Regions from separate parts of the Sporosarcina sp. Y838 genome, predicted to be linked through region 2. Evidence: riboswitches for the same ligand, from Rfam matches in the RefSeq annotation. Region 2 holds a riboswitch; each other region holds the start of a gene.
The links. A riboswitch is a leader RNA that binds a small molecule or an ion and turns the genes downstream of it on or off. The one in region 2 is predicted to bind S-adenosylmethionine.
Positions count from the first base shown of each region.

Region 1 (5,601 bases), on a different contig from region 2:
CCGAATCAGCTGACGCATGGGGCGCAGCTGGTTGGACGGTGGGTTGATGAAGAACTGACGGAGATTATGGCATTATGGTCATACGATAGCAGAGCACATTATGAAACGGTGGATGCCGCCATCCGAGCTTCTGAAATGCATACACAAGCGCAAAGACATCGAAAAACATTCGGTTCGTTATATACCTCATCAAATGAAGAGTTTTTCACTTCGACAGGGGATTATGGGCAATCTAAACAGATTGAAGAAACAGGCATCTACGCTGAAATCGGTGACATGGTCGGCGTTTATCAAAATATCACGGCGGGCATCATCTGTATAGTTTTCCGTGGGAGAGTCATTACTGGTGTGCCGGCTGCACAGCCTCCTGAAACGATTGACGTACAATTTGTTGACTTTGATAAAGAACAAGTAGAAGACTGGATAAAACGCCCGCAATTCGTTTCTAGAGTGAAGGATGCCTTGAATAAAGAGACGATTGCCTATGAGTGTTATGAAGTGAGGCCATATCGATTGGTCGAGCGTTCATGAATAATCACTCTTGGGTTGGAAGTGAAAAGGACTTTATCGATGAACGGGATGTTCGGTGGGTTAATCGGATGGCAGTTGGTCGTTTTGGAGGCAATTCTTCAGCGGGACAAACCAAGAACGAGGATGGCTTTGTTATTTGGCAAAATGAGGATTGGGAATTCGCGGCTATTTTTGATGCGCATAAAAGTGCCGAAAGTGCGAAACTTGTCATTGATACACTTGAACAGTATAAAAGTGATTTTGTAGAGGTTTTAGACATGAAGGGTTTTCTGGATTTTAAATATTTGGAAGTGAAGCTCCTTGAAATTTTTCAATCCGAGCAGTTTTTGGACAAATGCAGGTGTGTCACAGGAGAAACGGCTTGTCTTATCGTAGTGAGGAAAGCTAATTATGTATGGTGGTTTTCCGTTGGAGATTGCCTAGTATACGTATTACATCCGGATCTGATTGCGCTGAACCAATTTCAACTCAACCAAAGGCAATTCTTCGAGTGGATTGGTCAGGTGAATACGTTTGAGCAAGCAGTACCATGCTATACGTCAGGAACAAGGGAATTGAGAAAAGGGAACAACCTTATTTTTTTGACGACTGACGGTTTGGTGGAATGCCCAGGCGAACCTTTTTCAAATCCGTCAAATCTTGTTGCTGAGCTGAATGGAAAAAGACTTGATGAAAGCATTTCACAGTTGTTGATGGAAATTGAAAGACAAAATGTACGAGACAGTACAACAATTGTTGCCTGGAGTGTGGAAGTAGAAAAGGAAGGCAGCATCCCGAGCGATTATAGGGGGATGACGGAAGAGATAAAGCAAACGCAGAACGTAGATTGAAAATAGATAAACTCCCGCGTCAGCATGATTGCTAACGCGAGGGTTCATCGTTTTACTTACTCATTTTCTTTTTCTTGCATTTGGGTTCATGCGTTCACGCTTTGGTTTCAGGGAACTCAGTTCAGCAAACTCGCGAGCAATTTCTTCACTCATGTCACCAGGTTTTATTTTTTGGTTTTTCGGTGTCTGCGGTAACGAACGCGCGTTGTTCCCGCCAGTTTTGTTGTCATCTCTCCCCAATTATAACAGCTCCTTTCAATCAGTAAGTACTTTGTTAAGGTGGCTTTATAAGAGGGATTTATCCAATGAAAATTTTTGCAATAGAAAAAGACCTTTTACAATAGGAAGTTAAGTAGTATAATGGAAGTTAATTAAATATTCTTATCAAGAGAAGCAGAGGGAATTGGCCCTGTGATGCTTCAGCAACCTCTGACCTGATCAGGAAGGTGCTACCTCCAACAAGATTAATTCTTGAGAGATAAGAGCTTAGAGCCCAAAAAGAACCCTCTTTTCTTATCATACAGAAAAAAGGGTTTTTTATATTTTAAAAAGGTAGGAAATTATAAGGTTTTACGATGGATTGCCTCGAGTTGCAGGTGCCTACCGCTTTTTTAAAAAATCATACATATAAAATCGAAAAGGGAGAGACGAAAAATGCCAATCAATATACCGAAACAATTACCGGCAGTAGAACTTTTAAAGAAGGAAAAGATATTCGTGATGGATGAAGAACGTGCAACATCCCAAGATATACGTCCTATGACTATTGCAATTCTGAATTTAATGCCTGAGAAAGAAAGAACTGAGTTACAGCTTCTACGATTGCTGGGAAATACACCTTTGCAAGTAAATGTTACATTTTTGAATACAGCAACACATGATTCGAAAAATGTTAGTAAAACACATCTAGATGCATACTATGCGACATTTGAACAAGTAAAACATCGCCGTTTCGATGGCTTGATCATTACCGGTGCACCCATTGAGCATTTGGAATTTGAAGATGTTAACTACTGGAAAGAATTAACGGCAATTATGGAGTGGTCAAAATTAAATGTAACATCAGTTTTACATATTTGTTGGGGAGCTCAAGCAGCTCTTTATCATCATTATGGAATTGGAAAATTTGAATTGCCTAAAAAATGCTCAGGCGTTTTTACACATCGTTTATCCGATCCTACCATCAATCTTTCACGAGGCTTTAATGATGAATTCAGAGCGCCGCATTCACGCTATACGTCTGTCTCAATAGAAGAAATTGAAAATGATCCTCGTTTACTTCTACTCGCCAAGTCTGAAGATGCAGGAGCTTTCATAGTCCTTTCCAAAGACAACAAACATATTATGGTTACAGGTCATTTGGAATATGACGCGGATACACTTGCGGAGGAATATGCACGTGACCTTAAAAGAGGGGTAGACATTGAGATACCACAAAACTATTTTCCGAATGATGATCCCACTAAAGAACCTTTGAACACATGGCGCTCACATACTCATTTGCTTTTCTCAAATTGGCTTAATTATTATGTCTATCAAGAAACGCCTTATGTGTGGGAATAACTGTTTAATGACCTTTTTATCGTATAGTGCATAAGATAATACGACAAAGGGGGAAAAAGTGTGGGGTTGTTTATCAATGAAAAAGGGCATCCGAATGTCTTTAAAAATAATGAGGACATTAAAAATCAAAATCAAGAACACTTCAAAATAGACCCTTTAGCGGAATGGATGAAAGAACAGAAGGAAGCGACCGAAACAACCAACCGCCGGTTTAATATGATGGAGAACTTACTCAAACGACAAAGTAAAGCACAATCAAATCGAATGACATCAATCCATGAACAACTATCGGGATTAAAAGAAAATGATATCCGTCGTGAAAGTTTTGAGAAGGAAGCACAAAATTCGTTTTCGAAATTAGAAGATAAGAATCAAGTGCTTCTTGAGAGGTTTTGGAACCTGAGAAATTTGAATCAGGATTGTAATGTGCAAGTAAAGGGTATAAGTCAATCAAATCAAGAAATTATAAAGCGCATTGAAATAATTACATCTGCAAACGAGGAAGTACTCTTTAAAATAAATGAGCAGATGAATCAGCAACAGCAATTATCTAACCAATTTTCGCAGCATAAGAACGTTCAAAAGGATGTAATCATAAGGTTGGACAACCAAGAGGGATTGTTGGAGAAGGTAGTAAGACAACTGGATAATCTCCGCTCTGCCCTTTACGAGCGAACATCCTTTTTAACAAGAAAAATAGAAGGCAGCTATAATACGACAACTTCGCGCGTTCCTAAAGTACTGAGCGGACAGGAACAAAATTCGACACGTTTCATGTTGAATCACAAGCAGGAAGAAAAAGAGGGAAATACTGAATGAACAGGTGACGCTCACTTGATTTGAATCCAAACATGGTAATTGATACAGAGAGAGCTTTCCAACAGTCATTTCACATGGCTATTGGATGTGCTCTCTTTTTAATAATTAAACTTCAAGATACTAACATGTATAGGCGATAGGTAATAATGGAACACTTCCTCTATAGTGGAGGTGTGGTTTTGGATAAATTTTTAGAAGTGGATTTTTGGGAAATGATCATTAGGACAACGTCTGCATTTCTAGTCCTTCTTATACTTGCCCGGTTTTTAGGGAAAAAGCAAATTTCTCAGCTAACTTTTCAATTATGTTACCGGTATTACAATTGGGTCAATTGCAGCAGATATAGCAGGAGAATCTAGAACGCCATTTTTAAATGGGGTGATCTCAATGATCTGGTGGGTATTTTTGACAATGCTAATGAGTTATATTGCATTTAAATCTAAGAAAGTACGAATAATACTAGATGATCAGCCGACTATTGTCATATATGAAGGAAAACTCGTTGAAGAGTCAATGAAGAAATTACGTCTGCATTTAAATGATTTAACGATGATGTTGCGTGAACAAAGTATTTTTTCATATACAGACGTCCATTATGCGCTTCTTGAAACAAATGGACAGTTAAGTGTCTTAAAGAAAGTGGAATTAAAAGGGGCTACAAAAAAAGACGTAAATGCTAGCGCTCCTGCTCCCAAATATATTCCGACTGAACTAATTGCAGAAGGGAAAATTGCCACAAGGAATTTAAGAGAGCTGAATCTGACGGAAGAGTGGTTGTACGAACAATTAAAAAAGCAGGGTGTTGGTAAAGTTGAACACGTATTCTTTGCTGAAGTACAAACGGACGGCAGTCTCCAAATTGAAATGAAGAAAAATGCGGAAAGTTGAAAAAAACGTCGAAAAAAGGGAGGTATCCCTTTTTTACGACGTTTTTATACTGGTTCTATTTAATGGACAGCGAGCGAAAGGGCAGAAGCCCCTGATTCTATTGCCGCTTTACTCACAGCTTCTGTGACCGCTTTTACAACGCGTTCATCAAAAGGATCAGGAACAATATAGTCTTCATGCAAATCGGAATCGTCAATGACAGAAGCAATGGCAAAAGTAGCTGCAAGCTTCATGCTTTCGTTGATTTCAGTTGCACGCACATCTAGAGCGCCTCGGAAAATACCTGGAAATGCAAGCACATTATTCACTTGATTTGCAAAATCGGATCTACCTGTTGCCATAATACGTACCCCTAATTCCTTCGCTAAAGCAGGTGCAATTTCAGGGTCGGGATTAGCTAAAGCAAAGATAATTGGATCTGTATTCATGCAGTCGATATCATCTTTTGATAAAATATTAGCAGCAGAAACGCCAATAAAGACATCAGCACCTGTCATAGCGGTTTGTAAAGACCCCTGTAGACCGTCTGGGTTTGTAATTTGTGCAATTTCGTCTTTAGTCGGATTCATGCCTTCAGGACGGCCGGTGTAAATAATGCCTTTTGAATCACAGATGACAATTTGTTCAAAACCAATGTTCAGCAGGTGTTTTACAATTGCAATCCCGGCGGCACCAGCTCCATTTACAGCTATTCTAAGGGTTGCCATATTTTTTTTGACGACTTTCATAGCATTAATTAATCCTGCGGCGACGACGATAGCAGTACCATGCTGATCATCGTGGAATACCGGGATATTGCATTCCTCGCGTAATCTCTTTTCAATTTCAAAACAGCGCGGGGCTGAAATGTCCTCCAAATTAATTCCGCCAAATGTCGGGCTTATAGCTTTGATTGTTTGGACGATGGTGTCCACATCTTTTGTACCTAAACAGATTGGGAACGAATCAATATTGGCGTATCTCTTTAACA
Region 1 covers NZ_JBXCJD010000005.1:292,477-298,077, reverse strand. Annotated here, with positions in the region: gene AC1TO4_RS09750 (NIPSNAP family protein) at 1-531, shown strand, start outside; gene AC1TO4_RS09745 (PP2C family serine/threonine-protein phosphatase) at 528-1,361, shown strand; gene AC1TO4_RS09740 (hypothetical protein) at 1,422-1,601, opposite strand; SAM riboswitch class I at 1,740-1,846, shown strand; gene metA (homoserine O-acetyltransferase MetA) at 2,016-2,924, shown strand; gene AC1TO4_RS09730 (hypothetical protein) at 2,985-3,743, shown strand; partial or broken gene AC1TO4_RS09725 (YetF domain-containing protein) at 3,923-4,631, shown strand; gene AC1TO4_RS09720 (NAD(P)-dependent malic enzyme) at 4,691-5,601, opposite strand, start outside.
Region 1: linked by a shared signal. The riboswitch ahead of metA (homoserine O-acetyltransferase MetA) and the one ahead of AC1TO4_RS14230 (methionine ABC transporter ATP-binding protein) in region 2 are both predicted to bind S-adenosylmethionine.

Region 2 (5,601 bases):
TTCTCTATGCTGTTAACCTGAATGGTTGATATTGCCTATCGTTCACTAAATCTGATTCACCCTTGTCCACTCGCTTCAACAAATTACTTTACTGGGATGACGTCGCCGCCCCACTCTTCAAGAATAAAGTCTTGAATTTCTTTCGATTTCAACACTTCAACCAATGTCTTGATTGCTTCAGTATTTTCTTCGCCTTCTCTAACTGTGATGATGTTCGCATACGGCGACTCCGTCTCTTCAATCGCTATGGAATCTTCAATTGGATTCAACCCTGCATCAATTGCATAGTTTGCATTGATGACTACCGCATCACCTTCATCATTGTTATAGAGTTGCGGCAAAAGTGAAGGTTCGTAATTCGCATCAAACTGAAGGTTCTTAGGATTATCTACAATATCTTTCACTTCAGCCTTTACTTTATCTACTCCTTCAGCCAGTTTAATTAGCCCAGCTGATTCCAGTAATGAAAGTACGCGGCCATGTTCAGCTACCGAGTTACTAAATATGATAGTAGCACCATCCGGAAGTTCCTCGATTGTTTTATGTTGCGTCGAGTAAACAGCCATCGGTTCGATATGGATAGCCCCTGCATTTGCAAATTTATAACCATGGTCGATTACTTGTTGATCCAAATAAGGTATGTGCTGGAAGAAGTTCGCATCCAATTCACCGGATTCAAGATCTTTGTTCGGTAATACATAGTCTTGGTAAGTTTCTATATCAAGTTCAATACCTTTTTCTTTCAATATCGGTGCTGCCTCTTCCAAAATGATTGCGTGCGGTGTGTTAGATGCACCAATTACAATTTCCGTTGCGTCAACTTTTTCATCGGCAGCATTATCCCCGCTACTCGCATTGTTATCGCCGCTGTCATCTTTCGCCCCACAAGCCGCTAATGCTAATAGAAGTACTGCTAATACGATTCCCCCAAAAAGCTTTTTCATAATCATTTCTCCCCTTTTTTCTATTCTTTTTTATAGTTTACAGGCAATGCCTGATGTTACTGTCGTAGAATTATCTCTTGTCAAATTTCCTTACCGCGAAATCCCCGATGAATTGAATGATGAAAACGATAATTAAAATTAAGATTGTTGCAATTAGTATAACGTCCTCACGGCTGCGCTGGAATCCATCCAAAAACGCGAGATTCCCAAGTCCACCTGCGCCGATGATCCCCGCCATAGCGGTGTACCCGACAAGTGCGATTGCTGTTACGGTGATACCCGAGACAAGTGCTGGCATCGATTCCGGTAAGAGAACTTTAAAAATAATCGTCCTCGTTTTCGCTCCCATTGACTTCGAAGCTTCAATTACACCTTTATCAATCTCCTGCAATGCAATCAACACCATTCTTGCATAGAATGGAGCCGCTCCAATAATAAGTGCCGGCAATGCTGCATCCGGTCCGCGAATTGTGCCAAGAAGAAATTTCGTAAACGGAATAAGCAATATGATTAATATGATAAACGGAATTGATCTAAAAATATTGACGAATGCCCCTGAAATAACATTGACCAACTTATTCGACCACAGTTGTCCGGGACTTGTTAGGAAGAGTACGATTCCGAGTCCGAGTCCAATAATCAATGTGAACAGTGTTGAAATTGCTGTCATATAGAGCGTTTCTGCTGTCGCTTCCCACATCTTAGTCCAATCAACATTCGGAAAAAGGTTTTCAATCATTACCGATCACCTCTGTCTGAACATCATTTTCATTGAGGTATTGAATTGCTTCCTCAATAATTGTTGAATCTCCAAGGAGCTGGAGGATAAGTGAGCCATATGCTCCACCATGTGTATGGGAAATGTTTCCTTGGACGATATTGACGCCCACATCGTATTTCCGAATGAGACTTGCGAGCACAGGTTGTTCCGTCTGCTCACCAACGAACACAAGCTTGATAAGTGTACCTGTTGGAAATTCATCCTTAATATGCGCCATTGCCTGCTTCGCTTCCGCGGGCTCCGTCACTTGAGAAACAAATCGCTTCGTAATGGCCTCTTTTGGCGATTGGAACACATCGAGTACGTCCCCCATCTCGACAACTTTCCCAGCTTCCATGACTGCAACCCTATGGCAGATTTTCCGGATTACGTGCATTTCATGTGTGATGAGAACAATCGTCAGTCCAAGCCTTTCATTAATACCAGTCAGAAGATTCAGTATAGAATCCGTCGTTTCCGGATCAAGAGCAGAAGTCGCCTCGTCGCAAAGTAGGACTTCAGGGTCGTTTGCAAGTGCACGAGCTATCCCTACACGCTGTTTCTGACCGCCCGACAATTCTGATGGATACGCATTTTCTCGACCAGTCAAACCAACCAGTTCAATCAGTTCCGCCACTTTCTTTTCGCGCTCGGCTTTTCGCACACCCGCGATTTCAAGAGGGAATGCAATATTGTCTTTCACCGTCCGCGACCACAGCAAGTTGAAATGTTGAAAAATCATACTCACTTTCTGCCGCGCTTCCCTCAAAGCTTTGCCTTTGATAGCCGACATTTCCAAACCGCCGATATTCACACTTCCTGAAGTAGGCATTTCTAGACCGTTCAACAGTCGAATCAAAGTACTTTTTCCAGCGCCACTATAACCGATCACACCGAAAATTTCACCATCAGCTATTTCGAGTGATACATTTTCAACCGCTGTAATACTGCCGGGTCCTTCACCGAACCGTTTATTAATATCCGTTAATTGAATCATTGATTTCACCTCTGAGATTTTGTCTATGTAAATTAAAATTAAGAATTCTTTCGTTGTCTTATGCCTGTCGGGGGCCGGCAGGATACAGGTCATGCAACCGTTATGACAGGACGTCGCGAACTTAGGTTGCGTTCCTTTAGCGGCGCCTTCCGCTTTTCTGTACAAAAAAAACCTTCCTGCAGACGGGCAGAAAGGCTTTACGTTATCATAAAATAAACGTTTGTCCAATCTCTCATCTCTCAAAGTATGCTATGCACTTTGTGTGATTTGGCACCATTTCACTTTCGTGACGGTTGCCGGGCTTCGTAGGGCACTATCCCTCCACCTCTCTTAATAAGAGCGACCTATTCAATTGTTGGTTAAGTCGTATTATATCAAATTCCTGTCTTGATTGTCAATCAATCAATTCCAACAGATACGGGACTGACTGAAAAGCATAGACTTTATGTTGTAAAACGCCATCCTTCTGTATCAACAAGCAAGGAACGCTTTCAATTTCATAGTCAATTGCCAGAGATTGCACATAGTTCAAATCCGCTTTCCCGATTGGCATTTCCGGTTTCATGACAGAAATGACGTTCATCATTTTAGAAGCGACTGCACATGTACCACACATCGGTGTATATAAATAAAACGCAGAATCGGGTGAGTCCTTCAAAGTTGCCTCCCACTGTTCGCGTGTCCAATTTTCCATTTATCTTACATCCTTTAAAGTAAAAATTCGGGTCGGATTTTGAAATCCGCATTTTGTAGTATTTCAGCTAACACTTTATACGGGGTCGTCTCCACTTCCCGGTACTCTTTTTCTGTATATAGATGGATTGCTGCTGGAAATTCTCTTTTAAATAATACACGCGTTTTTTCACCATCTTCATCAGCATCGACAAAAACATACAGGTCCTGTTCTTCATAGGGCGCAAGCAACTCTTCAAGCCGATATGGGCTTACTGTACCGTTCGTACAAATGATTTTGACTGACTCCGCAAGTATACGCGCTAATCTTTTTCTATCCGAACCGCCCTCTACTATGATGATTTTTTCATCCGACAAGAGAGTTCCTCCTTCGCAAATCGACTAGTAAGATGCAAAAGACGCCGGAAATGTACCGGCGCCGTGTTGTAATTATTCTCCGATTGTCATTTTATCATACGCTTCTGCAGACATAAGTTCGTCCAACTCAGAAGTGTTAGAAGGTTCAACGACGACCATCCATGCATTTTCATACGGTGATTCATTGACGAATTCAGGGCTGTCTTCTAGTCCTTCGTTCACTTCAAGTACTTTACCGCTGATTGGAGCATATAATTCAGATACTGTTTTAACCGACTCAACGCTTCCGAAAGGCTCGTCCGCTTTGATTTCATCGCCAACAGATGGAAGTTCAACGAATACGATATCTCCAAGTTCAGATTGTGCAAAGTGTGTAATACCGATGCGGTAATTACCGTTTTCTTCCTTTACCCATTCGTGTTCTTCAGAATAACGCAGATCTTTTGGTGTGCTCATTTATACCCCTCCAAATAAATAGTTTCATTCTCTTCAATTCTGTCATATTTCTCTGATAAAGACAAGACTGTAACTTAATTGCCCCAGACTTTATTAAATTCTTCTTCCTTGAAACCGACAGTTACTTTTCCTTCTCCATAAACAATCGGTCTTTTGATGAGCATACCGTCTGATGATAGCAAACTAATTTTTTCTTCATCGGACATTGTAGGCAGTTTGTCTTTCAAATTAAGCTCTCTATATTTCATGCCGCTGACATTGAAAAACTTTTTCAATTCCAAATCAGAAGCTGCAATCATCTTTCCAAGTTCCTCTTCTGACGGAGGAGCTTCCGCAATGTTCACTTCTTGAAAGTCCAAGTTATTCGTTTCAAGCCACTTTTTCGCTTTTCTACACGTCCCGCATTTCGGGTAACCATAGTAAATTAATCCCATACCGCAACGCCTCCATTTTTCACAGTATAACAGAAAAAACTACCTGGCATATATAGACAGCAGGATGTCAGTGTGATATCTGCAATTTTATTCCATTAATAAGTCACGTCTGTTGAATAACCATATACTTGCATAAAAAACAGATGAGAAGGGCCTGAATACTGCCATTTTCACTGGATAATTTTCGGCCCGCTTTCGGCGAAATAATTACGACCCTTTTACCGAGGAATAGTTTTGGCTAGAAGTAACTCCGTCACTTCTAGCCACACCCTTTGGGGTAATATTGTTGTGATTAATTGCCTGTCGCGTTCCTACAAAACTCAAGTGAAAAAAGCGGTTGCTTTGCAAGAAAAGAATAGATGATCTTCTATAAGAGTGTAAGTGCCCGAAGATGCAATTTCGATCACTCTAGCACCTTGTACATTGAATTCTTCACTAACTTTCAGCAAAGATTATGTGATGTTCTATTAGAAATTGACACTTCCTTTATATAGTAATAGGGATCCAATAGTAGAAGGTTTGAGCGGCCAAAATTGTATCTTTGGCCGCTTCTCTCCAAGTAAGAAGCGAGCTATTCTTACGTCCCGAAACACTTCGGCACTTCTTGTATTTGTGTCTTTGGAGAGCGACGGATGAACAACCACCATAAGATTACCAAATCGAGTAGGAGGGAGTGATTAACTCCCTACCTCTCACACCACCGTACGTACCGTTCGGTATACGGCGGTTCAATTAAGATTGATGACGCAAAGTTTCGTAACGTGATAGTAGACTTTTGAGCCCTTGGGAACTCCAATAGGAGTTTCCGAGGGTTCTATGTAATACAGGACTTTTAGAAATTCTCCAGTAACTTTTACGCGAGTTACCCCATTCGTATGCCTTATCTTTCGGCGCACCTAACCCAATGAGCTTCCTCACCTTCGTACTTGGTTTCTTCCAGTTTTTCCACATACACATTCG
Region 2 covers NZ_JBXCJD010000012.1:55,833-61,433, forward strand. Annotated here, with positions in the region: gene AC1TO4_RS14220 (MetQ/NlpA family ABC transporter substrate-binding protein) at 84-944, opposite strand; gene AC1TO4_RS14225 (methionine ABC transporter permease) at 1,015-1,683, opposite strand; gene AC1TO4_RS14230 (methionine ABC transporter ATP-binding protein) at 1,676-2,701, opposite strand; SAM riboswitch class I at 2,931-3,041, opposite strand; gene AC1TO4_RS14235 (thioredoxin family protein) at 3,096-3,395, opposite strand; gene AC1TO4_RS14240 (toprim domain-containing protein) at 3,410-3,751, opposite strand; gene gcvH (glycine cleavage system protein GcvH) at 3,824-4,207, opposite strand; gene AC1TO4_RS14250 (arsenate reductase family protein) at 4,282-4,641, opposite strand; gene ltrA (group II intron reverse transcriptase/maturase) at 5,374-5,601, opposite strand, start outside.

Region 3 (5,601 bases), on a different contig from region 2:
GATTATCGTGCCTTATGCGAATTTCGACCAACGAAATCATTCCCCAAATGAAAATATAAAAATCGATAACTTTTTAAACGGGATTGTATGTACATGTCATGTGATTCAAGACCTTGGTGCTTACGCCAAAAATCTAGCATAGATATTTCAGTCAGAAGGGATAGTTAGTTATATGGCAGAGAAAAAACAGCTTCAGACAAATACAGCAAAAACAAAGAAACAACCTAAAAAACCGCCACACATTCTTGTGATTTTGTTTTGTATGGTCATTTTTGCCGCGCTCATCACATATCTTGTGCCGGCCGGGCAATATGAACGAACGACAAATGAGGATGGTAGAGAGATTGTCGTGAACGGTACCTACCAACAGACAGAAGGGAATCCAACAGGGTTCTTGGAGTTTTTCAATTCCCTTTATGACGGTATGACCCAAGCATCAGGCATACTATTCCTGCTGTTTATTACCGGTGGCGTATTCGGTATTTTAGGCAAAACGGGGGCGATTGAAACGGCCCTCTATCATCTCATTAAAAAAATGCACGGGAAAGAGATTATCCTGATTCCGATTCTATTCACTATTTTTTCATTAGCCGGAGCGAGTTTCGGACTAGGTTCCGAAGCAATGGTTTATATTATTATCCTGCTCCCGCTGCTTTTACGGGCAGGTTTTGATTCCATTATTGCGGTTGCAGTGCCGATACTAGGTGTCGGAATCGGATACTCGGGTGGATTTTTAAATCCGTATAATGTTGGGGTCGCCCATGGAATTATCGGTTTGCCACTGTTTTCAGGGATGGAGGTACGGATCGTTTGCTGGATTATTCTTACCATCGTTGGTGCTACCTACCTTACGCTGTATGCAAGAAAAGTTCAGAAGGATCCAACCAGAAGTCTCGTATACTTTGAAGACCAACATAAAAATTTCGATGAAGTGACGATCGAAAACCGTTTATCTTACAAGCATATTGTCATTTTATTAGTCCTGGCAGCCACATTCGTCGCCTTACCTTTTGGCATTATCAATTATGGCTGGTTCTTTAAAGAGATTACAGGGTTGTTCTTATTAATGGGAGTGGTCGTTGGAATCATTTCGAGGATGAAGCCGAGTGAAATGGCGTCCGCCTTTACAGACGGATGTAAGGATTTAATGGAAGGTGCGCTCGCTGTGTCCTTTGCTTATACGATTGTAGTGATCCTGAACGACGGGAATATCATCGACACCATCGTATTCGGCTTATCGAATCTAGCTAGTCAATTCCCATCCAGCGTGGCAGCTGTCGGGATGTTCTTTGTTCAATTCCTGATCAACCTGCCAGTCAACTCCGGGAGCGGTCAAGCAGCATTAACGATGCCAATCATGGCGCCAATCGCAGACTTAGTTGGAATCAGCAGACAAACTGCTGTCCTTGCCTTCCAATTCGGCGATGGATTTACGAATGCCTTCTACCCTACCAACGGCGGATTGATGGCCGGGTTGGCACTTGCAGGAATCTCCTGGCTGAAATGGGCAAGATTTATGATTCCACTAGTCATCTTGCTGTTCGTTACGTGTGCGATTATGGTAACGATTGTTCATTTGTTTGTGTGGCCGGCTTAGGTTTTGGTATGTAGGGGTATTGTAGTTCTGTTGTTAAGTTGAAGAACTGAATAGGTAAATCGCATACCTTTAGACAATAAAATTGTACAGAAAAACGCAGAGGTTGTATCGATCCCCGAGAGTTAGAATTTTTCACTCTAACTTTCGAGGATTGTACCATTTTATGATTAAGCCAAGAACACCCGTGACTTCAGTCGTGGGATGAATTGGCTTTCTTTTTTTTGTTTTAAAGCGACATTGCCATGCGAACACCTGTTCTTTTCGGTAGAATATTCTTAGGAAGGCAGGTGACGAACTATGGAGCCGAATAAAGAATATCGAACTATCCGATTTACACTATTCCCCGTCAACCGGAACAGTCGCATCATGCAAATGCTTTTCAAGATCAGCACGGAAATCTGCTTTCTGCGCGTCACTCCAACCAAGCTCTTTGCTCATCATTTCGATGACGGACACTTTCCACTCGTTCACCCATTGAATGTCAAACAGTAATGCGCCCGTACGTCGCCAGAAAAAGTCGACGGGTGTACGGACGAATTCATCTGTGATCGAGTAAAGGACTTGCGTAAAGAGGTAGACGGGTAGCCCAGAATCTTGCGCTGCCTGCTCGTTTTTCTGTAATAAATCAAAAAGGATATCTACATTTGAGCCATACTTTTTCACGAGGGACTGAGCTCTTTCCTGATCCAATCCGAGTTTTATGCCTTGTTTGATTTTCCGATACATGAACGTTTCAAAGTTTCGGGAACCTCCGACGTGTCCGCCTGAAATGGGCATATTCTTCGTGCTGGACGGAGAAAATAATACTCCTGTATCTGTTTTGAGTTTTGATGCGACGACATCTACAATCGTCTCCGCCATTTTTCGATAGCCCGTCAGTTTTCCTCCAGCGATGGTGATTAACCCCGAAGCGGACTCCCAAATTTCATCTTTTCTCGAAACTTCGGATGCCCCTTTGCCTTTTTCATTGATCAAAGGCCGTAGCCCAACCCAGCTGGATTCAATATCACTCGCCGCAATGGTTAATTTCGGAAAGATGAGAGCGATTGCGTCCATCAAATAATCGCGGTCGCTTACGGTCATTCGGGGATGAACCATATCCCCTTTGTAATCAGTGTCTGTCGTCCCGACGTACGTTTTCCCATCCCGTGGGATCGCCAACACCATCCGACCATCTGGCGTATCAAAGTAAACAATCTGATTCAAAGGAAATACACTTTGGTCAAAAACGAGATGAATGCCCTTCGTCAAACGAATTTCCCTTGAATCCAAGGAGTTGTCTTTCTCCCTCAATGTATCCACCCATGGACCGGCGGCGTTTACTATTGTTTTTGCCCGTATTTCACTAGTTTTTCCATTTAATTGGTCAACCACGGATACGCCTGTAACTTTTCCATCATTGTAAATAAAATCAGTCACCTTTGTATAATTGAATACAGTAGCACCTTGACTGACAGCTTCTTTCATCACTTCAATCGTCAGTCTCGCATCATCCGATCGGTATTCAACGAAACGACCAGCCCCAAGTAACCCTTCAGCCCTGAGTTTAGGCTCCGCATGCAACGCTCTTTCTCTGGTCAACATACTCTTTCGTTCTTCTTTTTTCACGCCCGCCAAGAAGTCATAGACGCGCAATCCGATGGAGGTACTGAATTTACCCATGGAGCCGTCCTTATAAATCGGCAAAAGCAACCACTCAGGCTTCGTCACATGGGGTCCATTTTCATAGACGACCGCCCGTTCCTTGCCTGTTTCCGCAACGATCTTCACTTCAAGGTTTTTCAGGTAACGCAAGCCGCCATGAATCATTTTTGTAGAACGACTGGACGTCCCAGCAGCAAAATCCTGCATTTCCACAAGCACTGTTTTCATGCCGCGACTCGCAGCATCCAAGGCAATTCCAGCCCCCGTAATGCCGCCCCCGATGATTAATACATCAAATTCTTCCGCTTGTAATGTTGAGAGTTCTTCATTTTTATGTAACTCATTAGGTTGTTCACTCATTATAGTTAAAGCCTCCACATATTTTATTCGTTCATTAATTATACTACAATTTAGATAACTGAATCTCTTGATTTACAAAACGTTTAGAAAATAGTAATATGTAGCCAGTGTTTTAACTATTTGATGGGTTTCAATTACATAGACAATTAGTAAGAGGCATGCTATAATTTCATATAACATTGTGCGAATCTAATGGTAATTAAAAATAATAAATATACTCTTATCAGGAGCAGGCGGAGGGAAAAGCCCGATGAAGCCCGGCAACCGACTCAATTGAGCACGGTGCTAATTCTTACAGCATTTATGCTGAAAGATAAGAAGTTGTGTGAAAAACCTCTTCTTAACTGAAGGGGTTTTTTTATCATCATAGACGATGCAGAAGGAGGATAAAACATGAATATATCAAGTAGTCAACAGGAACTGGCAACCTATGCATTCTTAGAATTAGATGAAATTGTGAAGTATGTTAAAAAGCGTGGCTTCTTTAGTGAACAAGAACAAGTTGTTGTGACGGAAGTAAGTGATGGGAAGATCAATCATGTTTATCGATTAACGGGAGAACAGAAGAGCTTGATACTCAAGCAGGCTGTACCTTACGCGAGGATTGTAGGAGAGTCAATGCCTATCCCAATCGATCGGGTCGTTCTCGAAGCGAAAGTATTACAGGAATACGATAACATCATTCCCGGTTCTGTTCCGAAAGTGCATCTTTTGGATGAAATCATGGCAATTGTTGTGATGGAAGACATGCATCCGATGGAAATGGGGCGCACGGCTTTGAATAATGGGACGGAATCTACCGTATTTGCGAAAGACATAGGTGTATTCAGTGCGAAAACCACTTTTTATACGTCCGATTTCTACCTGGATCCAAAACTAAAGAAAGAGTTGAATGCTTCTTTTACAAATCCGGCAATGCGGGAAATGACGGAAGAACTCTCTTTCGATTGTCCATACAATATGCATGACAGCAATTTCTTTGAAGAAGGCTTGAAAAATGATGTATTATTTCTAAGTCAAGACCACCAGTTAAAGCTGGAAGTGGCGAAATTAAAACATAAGTTCATGACGAAAGCGGATGCGCTCATCCATAGCGATTTACATAGTGGTGCCATTTTCATGGGAGAAGATAAAACAGTTGTATTCGATACCGAGTTTGCTTGTTTTGGGCCGTTCGGATTTGACATGGGGCATTTTATCGCAAGCTTGTTGTTAAATGGAATCGGACACCCTGAATTTCAAACGAAGCGCTATGAACAAGCGCGGGAAGCATGGTATGCATACGCCGATACATTCGCCCAAGTTTGGAGAGAAGAATCCAATGAGCCTTATACACAACTCGACGGCTTCCTGACGCATGTAATGGATGAGAACTTTACCGATATGCTAGGGTATGCAGGCTGCGAATTGGTCCGCCGCTCTATCGGCATTGCACAAATTGACGATTTAAATTATGAAGAAGATGAAGGAAAACGTATGGCCAGAAGGAAAAAAGTGTTGGAGCTCGGGAAGTATTTGATACTTAACCGCAATACAATACGCTCTCTTGAAGAATTGGAGAGCTGGTTCATCGACAGTAGTCACAAGGAGGAATTTTAATGGGAGTTACAGCCACTTATCTATTTCCGACACATCCAGAGCAAGAAAAAATAGCGGAGCAACATGCACTTGGGCTCACAATCGGGTCTTGGACAGACATTCCGCATCTTGAACAGCAGCAATTGAAGCACCATAAAGGTGAAGTCGTTTCTGTGGAAAAAGGGGAAGTGAAGGATACGGTGAAAATCTTTTACCCATCCGCTAACTATTCGGCAGATCTTCCCGCGATCTTCACGACTGTCTACGGCAAGCTTTCTTTTTTTGAAGGCTATGAATTAATCGATTTGGATTTTGGCAAACAATTGCTTGCACAATTTCCAGGACCACGATTCGGTACAAAAGGGATTCGAGAGCAGTTGAATGTGATGGATCGCCCATTACTGAAAGCCATCTTCAAAGGA
Region 3 covers NZ_JBXCJD010000002.1:152,609-158,209, reverse strand. Annotated here, with positions in the region: gene AC1TO4_RS03525 (M20/M25/M40 family metallo-hydrolase) at 1-142, shown strand, start outside; gene AC1TO4_RS03520 (YfcC family protein) at 173-1,597, shown strand; gene AC1TO4_RS03515 (glycerol-3-phosphate dehydrogenase/oxidase) at 1,934-3,604, opposite strand; SAM riboswitch class I at 3,819-3,921, shown strand; gene mtnK (S-methyl-5-thioribose kinase) at 3,995-5,200, shown strand; gene AC1TO4_RS03505 (2,3-diketo-5-methylthiopentyl-1-phosphate enolase) at 5,200-5,601, shown strand, end outside.
Region 3: linked by a shared signal. The riboswitch ahead of mtnK (S-methyl-5-thioribose kinase) and the one ahead of AC1TO4_RS14230 (methionine ABC transporter ATP-binding protein) in region 2 are both predicted to bind S-adenosylmethionine.